3 regions of the Pseudomonas sp. NyZ480 genome follow, and region 1 is predicted to be linked to each of the others. Evidence: predicted binding sites of a transcription regulator. Region 1 holds the regulator's gene; each other region holds the start of a gene.
What was found. Region 1 encodes FliA, which starts transcription of late flagellar genes. Its sites were predicted from a motif close to CTAAAGTTTNNNNNNNNNNNGCCGNTAA; they were not measured.
Positions count from the first base shown of each region.

Region 2: P3R38_RS24335 (methyl-accepting chemotaxis protein) is a predicted target of FliA. The motif match lies at 2,954-2,981, and genes of this name have one in related genera.
Region 3: P3R38_RS01860 (methyl-accepting chemotaxis protein) is a predicted target of FliA. The motif match lies at 3,314-3,341, and genes of this name have one in related genera.

Region 1 covers NZ_CP120626.1:3,790,660-3,796,119, reverse strand. The annotation lists gene flhA (flagellar biosynthesis protein FlhA) at 1-887, shown strand, start outside; gene flhF (flagellar biosynthesis protein FlhF) at 899-2,206, shown strand; gene fleN (flagellar synthesis regulator FleN) at 2,300-3,133, shown strand; gene fliA (RNA polymerase sigma factor FliA) at 3,130-3,870, shown strand; gene P3R38_RS17355 (chemotaxis response regulator CheY) at 3,974-4,348, shown strand; gene P3R38_RS17350 (protein phosphatase CheZ) at 4,368-5,156, shown strand; gene P3R38_RS17345 (chemotaxis protein CheA) at 5,169-5,460, shown strand, end outside.
Region 2 covers NZ_CP120626.1:5,289,582-5,295,041, reverse strand. The annotation lists gene P3R38_RS24350 (bifunctional diguanylate cyclase/phosphodiesterase) at 1-365, shown strand, start outside; gene P3R38_RS24345 (NorM family multidrug efflux MATE transporter) at 390-1,787, opposite strand; gene P3R38_RS24340 (LysR substrate-binding domain-containing protein) at 1,943-2,869, shown strand; gene P3R38_RS24335 (methyl-accepting chemotaxis protein) at 3,082-4,989, shown strand; gene P3R38_RS24330 (VOC family protein) at 5,045-5,460, opposite strand, start outside.
Region 3 covers NZ_CP120626.1:415,626-421,085, forward strand. The annotation lists gene P3R38_RS01850 (class 1 fructose-bisphosphatase) at 1-691, shown strand, start outside; gene P3R38_RS01855 (DUF924 family protein) at 695-1,291, shown strand; gene P3R38_RS01860 (methyl-accepting chemotaxis protein) at 1,355-3,247, opposite strand; gene bamE (outer membrane protein assembly factor BamE) at 3,474-3,728, shown strand; gene P3R38_RS01870 (lipocalin family protein) at 3,725-4,297, shown strand; gene P3R38_RS01875 (formimidoylglutamate deiminase) at 4,371-5,460, opposite strand, start outside.

The sequences.
Region 1 (5,460 bases):
ATATTCGCGACAACCTGGACCTGCAGCCCAGCGCCTACCGCCTGACGCTGATGGGGGTGATCCTGGCCGAAGCCGAGATCTACCCGGACCGCGAACTGGCCATCAACCCCGGTCAGGTGTTCGGGACGCTCAATGGTATCGCCGCACGTGACCCGGCATTCGGCCTGGAAGCGGTGTGGATCGACATCGGCCAGCGTGCCCAGGCGCAGTCGCTGGGCTACACCGTGGTGGACGCCAGTACCGTGGTCGCCACCCATCTCAACCAGATCCTGCAGAAACATTGCCACGAGCTGATCGGCCACGAGGAAGTCCAGCAGCTCTTGCAGGTGTTGGCCAAGGCATCGCCTAAACTTGCCGAGGAGTTGGTCCCGGGTGTCATTTCCTTGTCGGGGTTGCTCAAGGTCCTGCAGGCATTACTTTCCGAGCAGGTGCCGGTGCGTGACATTCGCAGTATTGCCGAGGCCATCGCCAACAATGCCAGCAAGAGTCAAGATACCGCCGCATTGGTGGCTGCAGTGCGCGTCGGATTGTGTCGCGCCATCGTGCAAAGCATTGTCGGCGTTGAGTCCGAGCTGCCTGTCATCACCCTTGAGCCAAGGTTGGAACAGATTTTGCTCAATAGTCTGCAAAGGGCCGGACAAGGTCAGGAAGACGGTGTTCTTCTGGAACCGAGCATGGCCGAAAAGCTGCAGCGTTCGTTGATCGAAGCTGCCCAGCGCCAAGAGATGCAAGGCCTGCCGGCCATCCTCCTGGTAGCGGGCCCGATCCGAGCCATGCTGTCGCGCTTCGGTCGTCTGGCTGTACCGAATTTGCATGTTCTGGCGTATCAGGAAATACCGGATAACAAGCAAGTCACCATCGTTGCCACTGTGGGCCCTAACGGCTGAGGTAGTGGGTTATGCAAGTTAAGCGTTTTTTCGCCGCCGATATGCGTCAGGCCATGAAGCTGGTCCGGGATGAGCTTGGCTCCGATGCCGCCATCATCGGTAACCGCCGTATTGCCGGTGGTGTCGAACTGACGGCTGCGCTGGACTACAAACTGTCGGCCCTGGCTCCGCGTGTGCCCAATGCCGAGCTTGAGCAAGAGCTGCGCAAGACCCAGTCGCGCATTGCCAACGTCCAGGCTGAGCTGGACAACCGTGATGACACAGCCGAAGGCAATCGCCAATTGTTCGCCGGGCAGTCGTTGACTGCCTCGGAGCCTTTGATCGAGCCTCACGTCGACATGCCGGCCCCTGCCGCGGCACCTGCGCCGGCGCCGGTCGACCCGCGTTTGTTCGATGCCATGCGCTCGGAGCTGTCGGGGCTGCGCGAGCTGCTGGAAGTGCAGCTTGGCTCGCTGGCCTGGAGCCAGTTGCAGGGCAGCAAGCCGCAGCAGGCCAACCTCTGGCGTCGACTGCAGCGTATTGGCCTGTCCGGTCCGATCGCTCGCGAGCTGCTGGATCTGACGGGCGAAATCGAAGAGCCGCGCCAGGCTTGGCGCATGCTGCTGGCGCACTTGGCACGGATGATCGAAGTGCCCGAGGTCGAGCCGATCGAGGAGGGCGGTGTCATCGCCATGGTCGGCCCGGCCGGCATGGGCAAGACCACCACCCTGGCCAAGCTGGCCGCCCGCTACGTGCTCAAGTACGGCCCGCAGAACCTGGCGCTGGTGAGCATGGACAGCTTCCGTATCGGCGCGCAGGAGCAGCTCAAGACCTTGGGTCGTATCCTCAATGTACCGGTGACCTACGTCGATCCAGGCCAGTCGCTGGCCCAGGCGCTGGAGCCGCTGTTGCGCAAGCGCGTGGTGTTGATCGACACCGCCGGCCTGCAAGCCAGCGACCCGGCCCTGCGCATGCAACTGGAAACCCTGGCCGGTCGTGGCATTGCCGCCAAGAACTACCTGGTATTGGCAACCACCAGCCAGAAGCAGGTGCTGACCGCCGCCTACCACAGCTACAAGCGCTGCGGGCTGGCCGGTTGTATCCTGACCAAACTCGATGAAACGGCCAGCCTCGGTGATGTGCTGAGCCTTGCCATCAGTCATGAACTGCCCGTGGCCTACCTTACCGATGGCCCGCGCATTCCTGACGACCTGCACCTGCCGCGCGCGCACCAGTTGGTCAGCCGCGCGGTCAGTGTGCAGTTGCAGGACGAGCCCAGCGAAGAGGCCATGGCCGACATGTTCGCTGATCTCTATCACAACCCTCGGCGAGCGGGTTGATGATGCAGCGTGTGCACAGTACCTACACCAAGGGGCCCGCAGAATTGCCTCCCGTGGGGTTTGGGTCCAAGCGAGACAAGGTAAACAACAGACATGGGTAGCATGCATCCCGTACAGGTGATCGCCGTAACCGGTGGCAAAGGTGGCGTCGGCAAGACTAACGTTTCAGTGAACCTGTCCCTGGCGCTGGCTGAGCTTGGTCGGCGGGTCATGCTGCTGGACGCCGACCTGGGCCTTGCCAATGTCGACGTACTGCTGGGCCTGACGCCCAAGCGCACCCTGGCCGATGTGATCGAGGGGCGTTGCGAGCTGCGCGATGTCCTGCTGCAAGGCCCAGGCGGTGTGCGGATCGTGCCAGCGGCCTCAGGCACGCAGAGCATGGTGCACCTGGCGCCTGCCCAGCATGCAGGGCTTATCCAGGCATTCAGCGAGATCGGCGACAACCTCGACGTGCTGGTGATCGACACTGCTGCGGGTATTGGTGACTCGGTAGTCAGCTTCGTGCGCGCCGCCCAGGAAGTGCTGCTGGTGGTGTGTGACGAGCCGACCTCGATCACCGACGCCTACGCGCTGATCAAGCTGCTCAACCGTGACTACGGCATGAACCGTTTCCGTGTGCTGGCCAACATGGCGCAGAGCCCGCAGGAAGGGCGCAATCTGTTCGCCAAGTTGACCAAGGTCACCGATCGCTTCCTTGACGTCGCCCTACAATACGTCGGCGCCGTGCCGTATGACGAATGCGTGCGCAAGGCAGTTCAGAAACAGCGCGCCGTGTATGAAGCCTTCCCGCGGTCCAAGTGCGCCCTGGCGTTCAAGGCCATTGCGCAGAAGGTCGACAGCTGGCCGCTGCCGGCCAACCCCCGCGGGCACCTGGAATTCTTCGTCGAGCGTCTGGTGCAGCCCACCAGCGCAGGGCCGGTCCTATGAACGCGAGCGGTTTCAAGATGTACAGCAGGGCGTCCAAGGATGCCCAGTACGAACTGGTGGAGCGGTATGCGCCACTGGTCAAACGCATCGCCTACCACCTGCTGGCCCGTCTGCCAGCCAATGTCCAGGTGGAGGACCTGATCCAGGCCGGCATGATCGGCCTCCTGGAAGTGGCCAACAAATACGACGCCAGCAAGGGCGCAAGCTTCGAAACCTATGCGGGTATTCGAATCCGTGGCGCGATGCTCGACGAGGTGCGCAAGGGCGATTGGGCGCCGCGTTCCGTGCACCGAAACACGCGCATGGTCAGTGACGCGATGCGGTCTGTTGAAGCCAGAACAGGTCGCGACGCTAAAGATCACGAAGTTGCTGCCGAACTTCAATTGAGTCTCGATGATTACTACGGGATTTTGAACGATACCCTGGGCAGTCGCCTGTTCAGCTTCGACGACCTGTTGCAGGACGGCGAGCACGAAGGGTTGCACGAGGATGGGGCCAGCGGCCAGATCGAGCCGTCGCGCGATCTGGAGGACGAACGCTTCCAGGCTGCCCTGACCGATGCGATCGCCAACTTGCCGGAGCGTGAGCGGCTGGTGCTGGCGCTGTACTACGACGAAGAGCTGAACCTCAAGGAAATCGGTGAGGTGCTTGGGGTCAGCGAATCGCGTGTCAGCCAGCTGCACAGCCAATGCGCGGCGCGCCTGCGCAGTCGTCTTGGGGAATGGCGGGCACGTTGAGCCTGGGGTCGTTGCAGTCGTTTCACGTTGTACCGAATTGATTGAATGCGTGCTCGGGGCCGAGCGCGTTTGAGACTGCTTGGAGGTCTAATTGAACAAAGACATGAAAATCCTCATCGTTGACGACTTTTCGACGATGCGGCGGATCATCAAGAACCTGTTGCGTGATCTGGGTTTCACCAATACCGATGAAGCCGACGACGGCACCACGGCGCTGCCGATGCTCGAAAGTGGCCATTACGATTTCCTGGTGACCGACTGGAACATGCCGGGCATGTCCGGGATCGACCTGTTGCGCAAAGTGCGCGCCCATGATCGCCTCAAGGGGATGCCGGTGCTGATGGTGACCGCCGAAGCCAAGCGCGACCAGATCATCGAAGCGGCCCAGGCCGGCGTCAATGGCTACGTGGTCAAGCCTTTCACTGCCCAAGTGCTCAAGGAAAAGATCGAGAAAATCTTCGAGCGCGTTAACGGCTGAGGCACGTAAGGGGGGCGCCATGGAACCATCACATACGTCTTTGGGCGAGTTCGAATCGACCCTGAAGAAACATGCCGAGGAGTTGGTCGAGAGCCTGGAACGGGGACGTTTCGGCGATGCGGTGCAGCTGATCCATCAGCTGAACCAGACCCGCGACCGTGGCTTGTATCAGGAAGTCGGCAAGCTCACCCGCGAGCTGCACAGCGCGATCGTCAGCTTCCAGATCGACCCGCGCATGCCGCAGGCCGAGGAGGTCTCGCAGATCACCGACGCCACCGAGCGCCTGTCCTACGTGGTCAAACTCACCGAGGGTGCGGCCAACCGCACCATGGACCTGGTGGAGCAGAGCACGCCGGTACTCAACGAGCTGTCCGCCGAGGCCCAGGCCCTGAGCGTTGACTGGCAACGGTTCATGCGCCGCGAGGTGGCAGCACCGGAGTTTCGTGAGCTGGTCAAGCGCGTCGACAGTTTCCTGACGCATAGCGCCGACGGGAACCGCAAGGTCGCCGGCCACCTCAACGATATCTTGCTGGCTCAGGACTATCAGGACCTGACCGGCCAGGTGATCAAGCGGGTAACCGCACTGGTCACCGAAGTAGAAAGCAATCTGCTCAAGCTCGTGCTGATGGCCAGTCAGGTCGACCGTTTTGCCGGTATCGAACATGACCACCAGCAGCTGCGCGCTGAAAAAGATCAAGAAAAACATCCAACCCGGGGTGAAGGTCCGCAGATTCATGCCGATAAGCGTGAAGACGTCGTGTCCGGTCAGGACGATGTCGATGATCTGCTGTCCAGTCTGGGTTTTTAGGGAGCACGTTTAATGAGCTTCGGCGCCGATGAAGAAATCCTTCAGGATTTCCTGGTAGAAGCCGGCGAAATTCTTGAGCAACTGTCCGAGCAACTGGTCGAGCTGGAAAGCCGGCCTGACGATGCTGACCTGCTCAATGCGATCTTTCGCGGTTTTCACACTGTAAAAGGGGGCGCCGGCTTCCTTCAGCTCAATGAGCTGGTGGAGTGCTGCCATATCGCGGAGAACGTGTTCGACATCCTGCGCAAAGGTGAGCGCCGGGTCGATGCGGAACTGATGGACGTGGTCCTGGAAGCCCTGGACA
Region 2 (5,460 bases), 1.5 Mb from region 1:
TCCGCCAGACCATGGATGCCCTGGCGCGCCTTGGCGTGCGGTTTTCGCTGGATGACTTCGGTACCGGCTTCTCTTCGTTCGTCCACCTCAACAGCTTGCCGATCACGTTACTCAAGGTCGACCGCAGCTTCGTCGCTGAAATGGAGATGCGCGAAGAGAACCGCAAGTTGGTGCACGCCATGATCAACCTGGCGCACAACCTCAACCTCGAAGTGGTCGCCGAGGGGGTGGAGAGCGAAGAGCAGATGCAGTTACTGCGCGAGTTCGGTTGCGACCAGGTACAGGGGTTCCTGGTCAGCAAGCCGTTGCCGGTCGAGGCGTTGATCGATTACCTGTTGCAGGTTCCGGGGCGGCGGTCGGCCTGAGGCGCACCGCCGGTCCCGCAGGGCTCATCGCGGTCCATGCACGAGCTGCCCAGCCAGCGTAGGTGCCCTGGACTTCAGCAACCGCTTCATCCGCCACTCGAAGCCGATCGTCAGTGCCACCGAAGCGCACGCCAGCCCCAAGGCCAGCCCCCACCACACGCCGACCGCACCGCCGCCCAGGGTGAAGGTGAGCAGCCACGCTGCCGGTGCGCCTACCAGCCAGTAGCAGCACAGCCCGATCAGGAAGGTGGTCTTGGCATCCTTCAGCCCACGTATCGAGCCCATGGCGATGGTCTGCACGCCATCGAACAGCTCGAACCAGGCCGCGACCATCAGCAGGCTTACCGCCAGCTGGTAGATCGCCGCGAAGGCTGGGTCATCGCCGTCGATGAACAGGCCTACCAGCATCTCCGGACGCAGCCAGAACAGCGCGGCAAAGGCGAACATGATCATCGCGCCGAAGCCGATTCCCACACGCCCAGCGCTGCGTGCCGCCAACAGGTTGTCGGCGCCGTAGTAAAGCCCCACTCGCATGGTCACCGCGTACGACAGCCCGGTTGGTACCATGAATGCGGTGGACACGATTTGCAGGGCGATCTGGTGCGCCGCCAGTTCCGTGCTACCGAGCACACCCATGCACAGCGCGGCGAAGGCGAACAGCCCCACCTCCACCATGTAGGTACCGCCAATCGGCAGACCTAGCCGCCACAGTTCCCGCAGGGCAGGCAGGGAAGGGCGCGACAGGCCCCGGCGTAGCGGGTAGGGTGTATAGGCCGGGTGCCAGTGGATGTACAGCGCCAGGGCAATGGCCATGCCCATCGACACCACGGCGGTGACCAGGCCGATGCCCATCAGGCCAAGCTTGGGCAGGCCGAACATGCCTTCGATCAGCGCGACGTTGAACAGATAGTTGAGCACCGTGCCCACCAGGCTGATGACCATCACTGGCGTCGAGCGACCCAATGCGCTGGTGAATCCGCGCAAGGCCATGAACGTCAGGTAGCCAGGCAGGGCCAAGGGCAGCAGGGTAAGGAATTCGGCCGCCGAGGCCACGTTCTCGGGCTTCTGGCCGAACAGCAGTAACACAGGCTCGAGGTTCCACAGCACCAGGGCCGCGACCAGCGCCAGACCCCAGGCCAACCACAGGCCGTTCTGTGCCAGGCGGGTAGCGCCCTCGATGTCATTCGCCCCTTTGCGAATCGCCACCAGAGTGCCGACTGCAGCGATCACACCCAGGCAGAAAATCGACACGAACGAATAGCTCGCCGCACCCAGGCCGCCACCTGCCAGGGCCTGTGGGCTGATACGGGCCATCATCAAGGTGTCGGTCAACACCATCAGCATGTGCGCCAACTGCGAGGCGATCAGCGGCCCCGCCAGGCGCAGCAAAGCCTTGAGTTCAGTAGCGGGCGCGACATGCATGGTTGAGGTCCTTGATGCTTATCCTGTAGGCGAGGCGACGATTCTGAGGCTTTGGTCAACTTTCCACAAAAGGATAATAGCGATGCTTGGCATGAGTTGAACTCATGCATATATGATTATCTGCATTCCTTTCCACGCCCTCTTTCAGGTGCCCCATGTCCCGTCAGTTGCCTGCGCTCTATGCACTGCGCGCATTCGAAGCCGCCGCTCGGCTGAGCTCTTTCACCCGCGCTGGCGAAGAGCTCTCGATTACCCAGAGTGCGGTCAGTCGACACATTCGCACCTTGGAGGATCATTTCGCCTGTCGCCTATTCGTACGCAGCGGGCGCAGCCTGCAATTGACCGAGGCCGCGCGGGTGCTGCTGCCGGGTGTGCGCGAGGGCTTCGCCGCGCTGGAGCGGGCTTGCGATACCCTGCGCGGTGAAGATGACATCCTGCGCATGAAGGCGCCCTCGACCTTGACCATGCGCTGGTTGCTGGCACGCCTGAGCCGCTTTCGCCATTTGCAGCCGGGTAACGAGGTGCAGCTGACCAGCGCCTGGATGGACGTCGACCATGTGGACTTCAATCAGGAGCCGTTCGACTGTGCAGTGTTGCTCAGTGACGGTGTGTTCCCACCAGACTGGGAAGTGCGCCGGTTATTCAGCGAGTTACTGATCCCGGTGGGGGCGCCGGATTTGCTCAAGGATGGCCCCTGGGACGAGCGCCGGTTGGCGGGTATCGAGTTGCTGCACCCAACGCCGGACAAGCGTGACTGGCGGGCTTGGCTAGAGCGCATGGGGCTTGCCGAAAAGGTTTCGCTCAAGGGCGGCCAGGTATTCGACACGCTGGAGCTGGGCATGATTGCGGCTGCCAGGGGTTATGGGATTTCCATGGGTGACCTGCTGATGGTGGCGGAGGACGTTGCGCAAGGACGCCTGAGCCTGCCGTGGCCCACGGCGGTGCCCAGTGGCATGGACTACTATCTGGTGTGGCCGCGCACCCGACCGGGTGGCGAGCGGTTGCGACGGCTGAGCGTGTTTCTGCAGGAGGAGGCGGCTGCGGTGAGTTTGCCGGATGTGCAGATGCTGCCTCCCCTCTAGCCGGCAAGCCGCCTTCTTCAGGGCTGGGTGGGATCCTGGGCTTGCTGCAACAACGAAAACGTTTGCGAATATCCCGGCCCGACACTCAAGTATTGGCTTGCGACGCCGATTCTCTGGCACCAGCGTCCCGGAAGAGGATGCGATTTTCGTCGATAACCCGCAGGTGGCCTGGGTGATCAGGATGATCCCGGCCACTTGTCAGGAGCTTCCCCATGTCGCAACCGCGTGCACGCATCGCCTCGCAGCTCGGAATCGCCCTCGCCATCGTGCTGGCGTTGGTGATCACCGGCAGTACCTTGTTCGCCCTGCGCTCGTTGGACCAGGCCAACCTCGCCACCCGCCAGCAGCACCTGGCCAGCGAGGCCCGGCTGTTGGCCGACCAGCTCGAAACCTTCCACAGCTCGCTCAAGGACAACACCCAGCGCCTGAGCGGCTTGTTCGAGCGGCGTTTCGCCTCGGGCCTGACAGTGCATGCCGGTGAAACCGTCAATGTCGCAGGCCAGGCTACGCCTGCGTTGTACTTGGGCGAGCGGCTGCTGAACAACGACTTCCAGCAGGTGGACGAATTCCAGCAGATGACCGCGGGTGTCGCGACGCTGTTCGTGCGCAGCGGTGACGACTTCGTGCGCATCAGCACCTCGCTGACCAAGCAGGATGGTAGCCGCGCCATCGGTACCCAGCTCGACCGTCAGCACCCGGCTTATGCAAAGCTGATGGCGGGCCAGACCTATGTCGGGCGTGCCGTGCTGTTCGAGCGCAACTACATGACTCGCTACGTGCCGGTCAGCGATGGCAGTGGGCGGGTGATAGCTGTGTTGTTCGTCGGCTTCGACTACACCGACGCGCAGAATGCCCAGTTCGCCAACCTCAAGCGGTTCCGCATTGGTGAAACCGGCTCGCTGGCCCTGCGTGATGAACGAGGTCAATGGCTGGTTCCGCCGGCCAATGCCGAGCAGCCACTGTTCAGCGTCACCGCGCCCTTCGCCGAAGGCCCATGGACGGTGGTGGCGAGCATGCCGGAAGCGGAGATTCGTGAGGTGACCTGGAGCGTCGGCTGGCGCCTGGCCATCGGCAGCCTGCTGGCCATGCTGCTGGCGGTGGCGGCGACCCTGTGGTTGTTGCGGCGCAAGCTTCGGCCCCTCGATGACCTGGTGCTGCAGGCCGAAGCCCTCGGAGCAGGCGACCTCAATGCACGTCTGAATGTCACCAGCCATGACGAAATCGGCCAGCTGGCACGCAGTTTCAACAAGATGGGCGAGGCCCTGTCGACCATGGTCGAGCACATTCGCAATGCATCCGAGCAAGTCAGCGGGCGGGCACGCTCGTTGGCCGGGTTGTCGGCCGGGGCTTGCGAAGGCATGGACCAACAGTCCGGCGAGATCACCAGCATGGCAGGCGCGGTGGAGGAGTTCAGCGCCACCTCGATGAACATCGCCGACAACATGGCGGGCACCGAGCGCATGGCCCGCGATAATGCCCAGCAGACCCGCATCGGCCGTAACGCCATGGATCAGGCATCGAGCTCGCTACGCCAGATCGCCGAGGCGCTGGGTGGCACGGCTACGGTGATGGACACCCTGGGCGCTCGCTCCCAGGAAATCGGTGGGATCGTTGGGGTGATCACCGCGATTGCCGAGCAGACCAACTTGCTGGCGCTCAACGCCGCCATTGAAGCGGCCCGGGCCGGCGAGCAGGGACGAGGCTTCGCCGTCGTGGCTGATGAGGTGCGAGGACTGGCTGCCCGCACGCGCCAGGCGACGGACGAAATTTCCGGCATGATCGCCAGTATCCAGCAACAGACCGGGCATGCGATCAGCACCCTGGAGCAGGGCAACCAGTTGATGCAGGAGGGCCTGGAGCGCAACGACAAAGTGGCCGAGGCACTGGCGCGCATCGATGAGCAAAGCCGCGTTGCCGGTGAACAGTTCGCCGTCATCAGCACCGCGACACAGGAGCAGAGCAGCACGGCAACGGTGCTTAGCCGCAACCTGCAGAGCATCGCGCAAGCCAACAGCGAGCAACGCGACGTGGCCAACGAGCTGGCGTTCACTGCCCGGGAGCTAGAAGGGCTGGCAGCGCAGTTGAGGCAGGAAGTGGATCGATTTCGGGTAGGCCGCTGACTGCTACGGACCTGTCGCCGGCAAGCGGGCTTGCCGGCGACTTTATGACCGAGGCTTAGATCGAGCCGAGGTTCAACGCCTGCGCACATGCCTGCAGCGAACGCTGTTCACTCTGTGCATACAGCGTCAATTCATCCTGTACCTTCAGCCCAAGTGCCGCCTCGAAAGCATCCCGGTTGGCATTGCTACCGTACTCGGCCTGGGCATCGTCACCGAGGTTGGATTGGAAAATGCCCGCGGCACTGACCGGCAGGAAGTCTTCGTACACCAGCGCCTCGAAGTGCACATGGCCAGCTTCGATCAGCCCTTCCAGCGTGGTCGGGCGATCATCCTGATCCCGTACGGCCAAGCCCTTCTCGGTGGGGAAGTAGCGGAAGTAGGCCAGACCCTGTTCGCGCATTTGGGCCAGGTCATCCGGAAATGCGGCGAATTGCTCCTTGAGCAACACCATGTAGCGTTCGGCGTTGGCCT
Region 3 (5,460 bases), 2.1 Mb from region 1:
CCTGCTGGTCTTCGACCCGCTGGATGGCTCGTCCAACATCGACGTCAACGTCTCGGTCGGCACCATCTTCTCGGTACTGCGCTGCCCGAACGAGTACCTGAGCCAGAACGAAACCCTGAACGAAAAAGCCTTCCTGCAGCCAGGTACCCAGCAGGTCGCCGCCGGTTATGCCATCTATGGCCCGCAGACCATGCTGATCCTGACCCTGGGCAATGGCGTCAAGGGCTTCACCCTGGACCGCGAGCTGGGCAGCTTCGTCCTGACCCACGAAAACATTCGCGTACCGGAAAGCACCGCCGAGTTCGCCATCAACATGTCCAACCAGCGTCACTGGGAAGCCCCGGTTCAGCGCTACGTGGGCGAACTGCTGGCTGGCGAGACCGGCCCGCTGAACAAGAACTACAACATGCGCTGGATCGCCTCGATGGTGGCCGACGTACACCGCATCCTGACCCGTGGTGGCCTGTTCATGTACCCGCGCGACGCGCGCGAGCCGAGCAAGCCGGGCAAGCTGCGCCTGATGTACGAAGCCAACCCGATGTCCTTCATCATCGAGCAGGCGGGTGGCGCTTCCACCAACGGTTACGATCGCATCCTCGATATCCAGCCAGAAAGCCTGCACCAGCGCGTGTCGGTCATCCTGGGCTCGAAGGAAGAGGTCGAGCGCGTTACCGCTTACCACAAGGAGTAAGACATGCTCGCACCTTGGCAGCCGTTGCTGGAGTGGTGGTTCGGTTGGGGCACCAGTCCCCAGGCCGTGGCTGACGAGAAGAGCACGTTGTGGTTCGGCAAACACCACGACGGCGAGGCTCAGGCGCTGTTCGGCGAGCTCGTCGAGCAGGCCTTGGCCGGCGGCCTCGATGAATGGCAGCAAAGCCCGCAAGGCTGGCTGGCCCTGCTGATCCTGCTGGACCAACTGCCGCGCATGATCTACCGCGACACGCCGCGCGCCTTCGACGGCGACCGGCGTGCCCAGGTGGTTGCCATGCAGGGGCTGCAGAAGGACTGGGATTACCAGCTGCTGCCTATTCAGCGGGTGTTCGTGCTGCTGGTGCTGGAGCATGCCGAGGTGCTGGACTGGCAGAACCTGTGCGTCGAGCGTTACCAGATCCTGCTCGATGAACAGCCGGAGGCGAACCGCCGGTTGTTCGAAGGGTTCCTCGACTATGCCGAAAAGCACCAGCGGGTAATTGCCCGGTTCGGGCGTTTCCCGCATCGCAACCTGGTGCTGGGGCGGCCGAGCACCAGTGAAGAGATGGACTTTCTGCTGGAGCCTGGGTCCAGGTTCTAGCGCCGTGCGCCGGCTCCCACAAGACGCGTAGGAGCCGGTTTGCCGGCGATGCGGCCCGCCATCTCAGATCCGGAAACTCCCCACCAGCTGTTTCAACCGCTCCACCTGGTGTTCGAGGTCGGTGCAGGCACGCAAGGTGCTCTGCAGGTTTTGCACGCCTTCCTGATTCAATGCATTGATCTCGGTAATGTCGACGTTGATCGACTCCACCACGGCAGTCTGTTCTTCGGTAGCGGTCGCGACCGACTGGTTCATGCCATCGATTTCCCCAATGCGCTGGGTCACGCTGCTCAACCGTTCACCCGCCTGATTGGCGATGCCAACGCTGTGGTCGCTGTGCTGTCGGCTCTGGTTCATGGTGCTGACCGCCACCTGCGCGCCGGCCTGCAGCTCTTCGATCAGGCGCTGTACCTGCTGTGCCGATTCCTGGGTGCGATGGGCCAGGTTGCGTACCTCATCGGCCACCACGGCAAAACCACGTCCGGCCTCGCCCGCGCGAGCAGCTTCGATCGCGGCGTTGAGCGCCAGCAGGTTGGTCTGCTGGGAAATACCGCTGATCACATCGAGAATCTGGCCGATGTTCGCGGTGTGTGCGTTCAGCGTTTCGATGTTGCCGCAGGAGTCGCTGATGCGCGCCGACAGCTGGTTCATCACCTCTATCGTGCGACCAACCACCTGGTGACCATCCTCGGCCAGGCCTCGTGCTTCGCTGGAATGCTGCGAGGCCAGCGCCGCGTTCTGGGCGATTTCCTGGGCCGCGGCACCCAGCTGGTTGATGGCCGCGGCCACGCTGCTGGTGCGGCTGGACTGCTGGTCGGCATTGTCGATCGAGGCATTGGAGGCCGACACCACCTGTGCCGCTACCGCATTGACCTGGCCAGTGGCCGAGGCGACTTCGCGGATGGACTCGTGGATTCGCTCGACGAAGCGGTTGAACGATTTGCCGAGGCTGCCGAATTCGTCCTGAGCATGAATGGTCAGGCGGCGGGTCAGGTCACCTTCACCTTCGGCGATGTCATGCATCGCGCGTCCCATCAAGTGCAGTGGCTCCATCAGCACGCGTATCAGCAGGCTCAGCAGGCCAATGATCACCACCACCGCAATCAGGGTCGCGACGATGGCCGAGGTGCGTAGCTCGCCCAGCATGGCGAAGGCCGCGTCTTGGTCGAGGACCAGTGCCACGTACCAATCAGCAGAGGGTACGCCGTCGACATGGGTGAAGCTGATGAACTGCTTGCGCCCGTCCAGCTCGACCTCCTGCAGGCCGTTGGTGGTGCGCGGCGGAGTGCCTGGATAGACGTCGGCCAAGGTCTTGAGCGCAAGTTCGGCCTTGGGGTGGATCAGGATCTTGCCTTCGCCGTTGACGATAAATGCATGCCCGCGGCCATCGAAGTCCAGGGTGTTGATCAGGTTGCTGATGGTCTGCAGGTCGGTGTCTACGCCGCTGACGCCAATCAGCTTGCCAGCCTGTTGCACCGGCGTGGCCAGGGTGATCACCAGCTTACCGGCGGATGCCGAGATGTAGGGTTCGGTGACGATGGTCCGGTTGGCGGCGCTGGCGGCCTTGTACCAGCCTCTTGCACGAGGGTCGTAGTCGGCGGCGCGGTTGCCGACCGGTACCGACTGCATGCTGCCATCCTGGCCGCCGAAGTAGGTGAGTTGGAAGTTGCTGCCATACACCGGCAGCGACAGGCTGCGGTCGAGGCTGGCCTTGCCAGGGCCGTCCAGCGCGACTTGCTGGGCCAGCGAGTCGAGCAGTTGGATGCGGCTGTCGAGCCAGTTGTGGATGTTGCCCGCCGTCAGATTGCCCAGGTCCCTCAGGGTAGCTTGCGTATCGCTGCGCAGCGACTGACGTTGTCGGTAGTCGTTGAACAGGACGAAACAGGTGAAGGCGACCGCTACCACGAGGGCGGCGGCCAGCAGAATCTTGTGGCTGAACTTCAGGTTCTTGGTCATGAATACGGTCTGCGCAAGGCAAGTCGGAGGGAGAGGGTGTGGCAATCCGCCACAGCGCCGCTCGCTGTGTCGACCTGGCGCAAGGAAACCTTAATCGTTTGCGCAGCGCCAGCCGACCGACGGTGCATGTGTAAAGGGTGGCATCCAGGGAACCAGGGAGGGTTTTTCCCGTCGAAGGACACTGCAGGCCACTCGCCTGCACCTACTTGTCCAGGAGTGTCCCTTCATGTCGTTGCGTTCCCTCGCCCTGTTGTCCTTGTGCGTCGTCCTGACTGCGTGCAGCAAGATCAATCAGGAAAACTATTCCAAGCTCAAGGCCGGTATGAACAAGGCCGAGGTCGAGCAACTGCTCGGCACGCCCACCGAGTGCTCTGGCGCACTGGGCATGAGCAGCTGCACCTGGGGGGACGAAAAGAGCTTCATCAGCGTGCAGTACGCAGCTGACAGGGTTCTGATGTACTCAGGGCAGGGTCTCAAATGAAGCGTCTGCACCTGCTGCTGGGTCTGTGCCTGGTGATGCTGCTGGGGGGGTGCGCCACGTCGGCCAACGACCCGCTGGCACCAAAGACCGCAGGCAACGTCGACCTCAAGCGTTACCAAGGCAAGTGGTACGAGCTGGCCCGACTGCCAATGCCTTACCAGAGCGAATGTGCCCAGTCAGAGGCCCATTACAACCTCAAGCAGGATGGCTCGTATGGCGTGCTCAACCGGTGCCGGACGATGGGCGACGAGTGGTTGCGCGCCGAGGGGCATGCCAACATTCAGGAGCCAGGCCATACCGACAAGTTATGGGTGGAATTCGATAACTGGTTCACCCGCCTGGTACCGGGTCTGACCAAGGGCGAGTACTGGATCCTGTACGTGGATGACCGTTACCGCACGGCAATCGTCGGCAGCCCGGACCGCAAGTACCTGTGGATTCTTTCGCGCACGCCGACCTTGCCGGCCTGGGAGCGCGAGAACCTGTTGTCCGAAGCCCGGCAGCAGGGTTACGACACCAGTCGCTTGATCTGGCGCACGGCCGACAAGCAGATCGTGCAGATGCATTGATGCCAGCCTCCTCGCCGGCATCCAGCTCCTCGTAGGAGCCGGCTTGCCGGCGAAAGGGCCATTTCTCGACACGTCATCCCAACAGCTGCCGCAACACCTGTGCGAACGCCCGTGCGCTTTCCTCTTCCTGGGCATGTCGCCCCTGACGCACTACCCACTGACCATTGACCATTACATCCCGTACCTGACGATCTCCACCGGCAAACAGCCAGCGGTTCAGAATGGCGTCGCCATCGGCAGTGGCGATGTACGGGTCCTGCCCGTCGAGCACGAGCCAGTCGGCCCGTTTGCCCCGTTCCAGGGTGCCGATGGTCTGGCCCAGCGCCTGGGCCCCGCCGCTTAGCGCTGCGTCATACAGCGTACGTCCCACCATCGGCTGGCGTTCACCATGCAGGCGGTTGCGCCGCTGGTCCCGCAGGCGCTGTCCGTATTCCAGCCAGCGCAGTTCTTCCACTACGCTCAGCGAGACATGGCTGTCCGAGCCGATGCCCAGTCGTCCACCTTCAGCCAGGTAATCCACCGCCGGGAAGATGCCATCACCCAGGTTGGCTTCGGTGGTCAGGCACAGGCCTGCGACGGCACCGCTGCGGGCCATGGCCGTCACTTCATCGGCAATGGCGTGGGTGGCATGTACCAGGCACCAGCGCTGGTCGACGCTTACGTGCTCGTACAGCCACTGCAGTGGGCGCAGGCCGCTCCAGGCCAGGCAGTCATCCACTTCTTTCTGCTGTTCGGCGATGTGGATGTGAACCGGGCACTGCTGATTGGTCGCTGCCAGCACCTGGTCGATCTGCCCAGGGGTAACCGCACGCAAGGAGTGGAAGCACAGGCCGAGCTGCTGCGCGGGTTGGGCCGCCAGGACAGGGGCGAGCTGTGCCTGCAGGGCCAGGTACTGTTCCGTGGTGTTGATGAAGCGGCGCTGGCCTTCATTGGGGGCCTGGCCGCCGAAGCCTGAATGGCTGTAAAGCACGGGCAGCAAGGTCAGGCCGATACCGCTGCTGTTGGCGGCGGCGCTGATGCGCCGGGACAGCTCGGTGGGGTCGGCGTAGGCCTTTCCTGCCTGGTCATGATGGACATAGTGGAACTCGGCCACCGAGGTATAACCGGCCTTGAGCATCTCGATGTAAAGCTGGCGGGCGATGACGTGCAGTTGCTCCGGCGAG